Regions from separate parts of the Enterococcus avium genome, predicted to be linked through region 2. Evidence: predicted binding sites of a transcription regulator. Region 2 holds the regulator's gene; the other holds the start of a gene.
What was found. The regulator LexA, encoded in region 2, represses DNA repair genes until DNA is damaged. The targets are predictions, from matches to a motif close to CNAACANNTGTTNG.
Positions count from the first base shown of each region.

Region 1: AUF14_RS18655 (replication-associated recombination protein A) is a predicted target of LexA. The motif match lies at 1,206-1,219, and genes of this name have one in related genera.

Region 1 is NZ_NBSL01000003.1:627,185-630,394, forward strand. Features, by position in the region: gene AUF14_RS18645 (alpha/beta hydrolase) at 1-163, opposite strand, end outside; gene AUF14_RS18650 (hypothetical protein) at 360-1,079, shown strand; gene AUF14_RS18655 (replication-associated recombination protein A) at 1,238-2,563, shown strand; gene AUF14_RS18660 (PepSY domain-containing protein) at 2,842-3,210, opposite strand, start outside.
Region 2 is NZ_NBSL01000002.1:1,244,594-1,247,803, forward strand. Features, by position in the region: gene tkt (transketolase) at 1-1,027, opposite strand, end outside; gene AUF14_RS06400 (DUF896 family protein) at 1,121-1,363, opposite strand; gene lexA (transcriptional repressor LexA) at 1,497-2,120, shown strand; gene AUF14_RS06410 (hypothetical protein) at 2,226-2,492, shown strand; gene AUF14_RS06415 (adenine phosphoribosyltransferase) at 2,596-3,108, opposite strand; gene recJ (single-stranded-DNA-specific exonuclease RecJ) at 3,123-3,210, opposite strand, start outside.

The DNA.
Region 1 (3,210 bases), on a different contig from region 2:
TTTCATCTTGAATATCTGCGTCCAATTTTTCTACTGGAGAATCTTGAACTTCCTCTAAAAGTGCACGTGCTTCATCTATAGGTAATTGATAAATATAAGGTTCTTTTTCATTAGCGATACTAAATTCTAAGGCTGATTTTTCTAAAGAGATTCTTTCTGTCATATCATTTCCTTCTTTCTTGGTTCCCATTTATCATAATAGCAACCGCTATCATTTCAAAGGAATCGGCTTGTTAAACTATTCGCTAATAAAAACCGTGAAAATCTCAATTGTAAACTGGTTCTTGCTTTTTTCTCATTCTTTTTACTTTACTTAGTGGTAAAATTAAAAAAATCAGTTCATTTTTCGGGGGATTAAGATGAAAAAAATTAGTTTTATTATGTTAGGATTTTGTGTCGTATTTTTATTGTCAGGCTGCAATTCAACTAAGAAAGAAGAAGCAGAACCATCGAGAAGTGTTTCTTTAGCACCAGAAACCTCGTCAAGTCAAATATCTGAATCAACCGTATCATCAGCGTCGCAAAGCAGCAGTACGACTGAATCTAGTAGTAAGGCTCAACTTACTGATGCTCAGAAAGGACAAATGAATCAGGCGTTTCTTGATTGGGCGGGGGGACGTGCTGTAATAGGAAATATGGCGGTTAGTTATTGGTTTTTTGATCATGGAGCGGCAGGACGTGGTGATTGGTATGCCAATACCCCAGATGGTCAGGTGCAAGTTCAGAATAATGGCGTGCCAGGGGAAAATGCATTTCCTATTCATGCTATCGGCGGATGCGTCTTTTATACATCAAAAGACGGGAGCGTTGGTAAGCAAGAGCTTATGGCAGGATCATTTGCGGCAAATTATTCTGTAAAAATGGATTATAGTAAACCTGTCAGTAAGTATTTATTAGGCGATAATGGTGTTGTTTATGAATTGAAAACAGGAAACGGTGAGCCTGTTAGTACGAACACAGGGTTTGGCGAATACGCGGATGATGGAAGCTTAGGAAGCTACACACCGACTAAAAGTTTTCAAATTTCTGAGGATCAGGCAGCGCAGGAAAAGCTTAGAGAGCTGATGTATTCGTATTGATTCTTTTTGGTTTTTGGTTAAGATTAATTAGAACGTGACCGTACAATCTGTTATAGGATTTGTACGGTTTTTTGTCGTTCAAAGTAAGTAGACAATTTTGTAAAAAAAGCTCAAAAGTGTTAAAATAGAACAAACGTTCGTTTTTAGGAGGGGATTGAATGAGACAAGGATCAATTTTTGAAAAGTCCAGAGAAGAGAGTGAACCATTAGCGACACGCGTTCGTCCTGAAACGCTAGACGAGTTTGTGGGACAAACACATTTGCTAGGTAAAGGGAAGCTGTTGCGGGAAATCATTGAAAATGATCGCGTCTCATCAATGATTTTTTGGGGACCTCCCGGAGTTGGCAAGACAACATTGGCCCGTATCATCGCAAATCAAACAAAATCTGAATTTATCAATTTCAGTGCGGTCACTAGCGGAATCAAAGAAATAAAAACGGTCATGAAGGATGCGGAGCATAATCGGACTTTTGGTACGAAAACGATCGTCTTTGTGGATGAAATCCATCGCTTTAACAAGGCGCAGCAGGATGCTTTCTTACCTTACGTTGAAAATGGCAGTATCATTCTGATTGGCGCCACTACAGAGAATCCATCCTTTGAGATTAATTCGGCATTGCTGTCGCGTAGTAAGGTATTTGTTTTAAATCAATTGGAAAGTGAAGATATTTTACAACTGTTGAAGCAGGCAATCGATAGTCCAAAGGGTTTTCCAAAACTAAAAATTGAACTGGACGATCAGGTACTTGATTCCATCGCGAAATACGCCAATGGTGATGCTAGAGTAGCGCTGAATACACTGGAAATGGCTGTTCTAAACGGAGAGAAAAAAGCGGATACGGTCACATTGAAGGAAGACAAGCTGCTAGATTTAATTGAGCGAAAATCATTTCTTTATGATAAAAAAGGCGAAGAGCACTACAATACAATTTCGGCTTTGCACAAATCAATGCGCAATAGTGATGTTGATGCAGCGATCTATTGGCTGGCTCGGATGGTAGAATCAGGTGAAGATCCATTGTTCATCGCCAGAAGACTGGTTCGATTTGCTAGTGAAGACATTGGTTTAGCAGATATTCGAGCATTAGAATTAGCGAATACAGTCTTTCAATCCTGCCAGTTCATCGGTTTGCCCGAGTGCAATGTCCACTTAACGCAAGCGGTGATCTATTTATCCTTGGCGCCCAAGTCAAATGCGGTGGATGCAGCCTATCAAAGGGCAAAAAAGGATGTCTACGAAACCATGAACGAACCTGTTCCTTTAGTTATTCGCAATGCGCCTACTAAGCTGATGAAAGAACTGCATTATGGTGAGAATTACCAATATGCCCATTCTACTGAAGCTAAATTAACTTCGATGAAGACGATGCCGCCCTCATTGGAAGGGCATCACTATTATTTACCAACGACACAGGGAAATGAAAAACGCTTCAAGGAACGAAAAGAAGCAATCGAAAAATGGCATGCAGAGTATGATGAGTAAAGAGAAAAACTTAAAGTGGAAACAACGTGCTACTTTTTGATTCTCGAAATAGGGAATCAGCAGTGTGGTGGGTTTGATTTTAAATAATCCTGTCGTACTTTTTGTTTATAAAAAAATAAAAATATCGCAAAAGAGATAAGTGCAAATCACTTAGATCAAATCTAATTAGTAAAGCCGGACGCTGTAAAGCAATTTATTCATGCAAAAATTTTATCCTTTCCCTATAGTTAAAAAGCTGATCCCAACAATATCAAATAGTTGAGACCAGCTTTGTGTTTTTAATCGTCCATTTCTACTTCCAATACATTTCCTGACTGAGCATCAATTGAGACATCAGATTGTTGACCATTATTAACAATTTTTACATCCCAGTAGGTTTTTGATAATTCTCGTTCCAATGACCATTCTGTGATGTCGCCGTTGACTTCCTTTTTGGCGATGCTGTTGATTTGATCTAATGGCAATAGGTTTTTGAGATCAAGCTTTTCATTGTTTCGTTCGTTTCCATTCCGTTCATCCTCATCTAGCATTTCTTCTTCTTGATGTTGAAGCTCGCCAGTTTCTGTGAAGAAAAGTTTGTATTCCTTACTGTCATCCATTCCTTTTACCTCATAGACATACTTATTCATTCGTGACTCAATTTCAAT
Region 2 (3,210 bases):
CTTCCCAGTTTTCAGGAAGTTCGCCGGCAAAGGCCGCTTTGAATTGTTTTGCTAATTCAGGATGTGCTTTTTCGTAGTTTGCGAACATCGCATCCCATTTTGCTTCTGTTTTAGCACCTTTATCGTTGATTTCTTCCTTGAACCGTTTCGCCACTTCTTCAGGCACGGTGAAATCAGGATATTCCCAACCGTAAACAGTTTTCGCAGCATCGATTCCATCTTGTCCGATTGGAGCACCGTGAACTGCTGATGTGCCCTCTTTTGGTGAACCAAAACCAATGACTGTTTTAATCTCGATCAATGATGGTTTCTCTGTTTCAGCTTTAGCTTCATCAATTGCTTTAGAAATGGCCTCTAAATCATTGCCATCCTTAACTAAGATATGCTGCCAACCATATGCTTCGTACCGTGCACCGACATTTTCAGTGAAAGCTTTCGATGTTGGTCCATCTAAAGAGATATCATTTGAATCATATAAAACGATTAGTTTACCCAGTTTCATGTGTCCGGCCATAGAGCTAGCTTCAGCGGAAACACCTTCCATCAAATCGCCATCTCCACATAATGCGTAAGTATAATGATCCATTACATTGAAGCTATCGCGATTATAAGTGGCTGCTAAATGTGCTTCAGCCATCGCCATACCAACAGAAGTTGAAATACCTTGACCTAGAGGACCTGAAGTCGCTTCAACACCATCTGTATGCTGATATTCAGGATGTCCTGGTGTCTTGCTTTCCCATTGACGGAAGTTTTTCAAATCGTCAATCGTCACTTGGTAGCCTGCTAAGTGCAACAAGCTGTATAACATTGCTGAACCATGACCTGCTGATAAAATAAAGCGGTCGCGGTTAGGCCAATTTAATGAAGTTGCTGGATTGACATTCAAATGCTTCGTCCATAAAGCATAAGCCATTGGAGCCGCACCCATTGGTAAACCTGGATGTCCTGAGTTTGCCTTTTGAATTGCTTCAATACTTAACGTTCTGATTGTGTTTACACCTAGTTGATCGATTTTGTCGAACAAATTAGTTCCTCCTTTTTGGTCATAAATACTTTAATTACAGATTCATTGTAACCGATTTATTTTAACATTTCAATCACTTAACCAGTAAAAGATTTATTTTCTATTGTGCAGACCCTTTTCTTTCTGAATCTTTTTTAACTTCTCTGGCGTGACATCATTTCCTTTTGGATCGACGACTTTCATTCCTTCGATGTGATGCCGCATTCCGCTACGAAACGAAGCAATGTATTCTTCTCTTAAGACCTTCTGCTCATGAGCTTCAGCGTCCGTTAAGCCGACTGTCTTCTTTTTTTTAGCTAGTTCATTAATGCGTGCGATAGTTTCATCGTTAATCATCTTGAGCACCTCTTTTCCCCTTCTAATTATACATAAAAAAAAATAAGTTGAAAGTACCAAGAAATACGAACGCTTGTTTGATTTGTTTGAATAACTATGCTACACTAAAAAAAAACGAAAGAAGGTGCGGGCATTGGCAAAAAGAACGGAAACAAAACAATTAGAAGTTTTACGTTTCATTCATGAACGCGTTGAAGATAAAGGTTATCCACCCACTGTTAGAGAAATAGGAGAGGCTGTGAATCTTTCATCTACTTCTACAGTTCATGGTCATTTATCCAGATTAGAAAAAAAAGGATGGATCCAACGCGACCCAACAAAACCAAGAGCAATTGAATTAACCATTACTGGATTAGAAAAAATCGGGGTGGCTCCGCAAGTCATACCTATGTTAGGGGTCGTTACCGCTGGTGAACCTATTTTAGCAGTAGAAGAAGCTTCAGACTTCTTTCCAGTTCCCCCAGATCTATCAAGCGAAGAAGGCAGCTTGTTTATGCTGACGATTCGCGGAGAAAGTATGATCAACGCTGGAATTTATGACGGCGATCACGTCATTGTCAGAAAACAATCAACAGCGACTAATGGTGAAATTGTGATCGCTATGACGGATGAGAATGAAGCAACCTGTAAGAGATTTTATCGCGAAGCTGATCACATTCGTTTACAACCTGAAAATGATGAGTTAGCACCATTGATTTACAATAATGTTTCTATTCTTGGAAAAGTTGTCGGATTGTACCGTAACCATATTTATTAATCGGAATTGCATTCCGATTATTTTTTTCTTTACAAAACGAACAAACATTCGTATAATAGATATACAAACACACGTTCGCGTATTTATATATAGGAGTGATTATTGATGAAAGCAGTAAGAAGATTTGGTTTGATTATCGCTGTATTGTTGCTAGGATTATTGATCGGTAAGTTAGGTTCTTTAGCTACGGTTGTTATTTTCTCTGGTTTGTTTCTTGTCTGGTTCATGTTGTGGGATGAACGTAAGTATGCACAGCACTATGCTGAACGTCACTACGATGAAGAAGAGTTCGAAGAAGAACAATACTATAAGGAACCAGCCGAAGATTTCTACTACGTGACTTACGATCATCAGTATCACAAGTCCGCATAAATTATTTTACAAGCTGCTAGATTCTCATCTGGTAGCTTTTTTTGCGTTACATTTGAAAGTGAACACAAAAAAGAGTTGAAGAAATTCTTCAACTCAAATTTTTCTAATAGTCCATCAAAGTTAAGATATCATACCCTTGAATTTTATCGCGACCATGTAATTCTTCTAATTCAATTAAGAAAGCACAACCAACTACAATGCCACCCAGCTTTTCAACTAGTTCGATCGTTGCCTTGATTGTTCCGCCAGTTGCTAACAGGTCATCAGTAATTAATACGCGCTGACCAGGTTGAATTGCATCGCTATGAATCGTTAACGTGTCCATTCCGTATTCTTTTTCATATTCTACCTCAATTACTTCACGAGGCAATTTGCCAGGTTTTCGAACAGGTGCAAAACCTAATCCTAGTTCAAATGCCACTGGACATCCTACGATAAAGCCTCGAGCTTCCGGTCCAACAACCATATCAATTTGTTTTTCTTTCGCGTAATTAACAATCTGTTTTGTTGCTTCCCGATAGGCTTCACCATCTGCCATAAGTGGTGAAATATCACGGAAAACAATCCCTTCTTTTGGATAATCTGGGATACTAGCAATATAGTCTTTCAAATTCATCTCGGTATTTCCTCCTAGCCTTTCAGCCAATTTCTAATTGTTTGAATATCATTCATTAATAAAAATTCTTCACTATCAATTCGAGCTATGCGTTTTTGATAA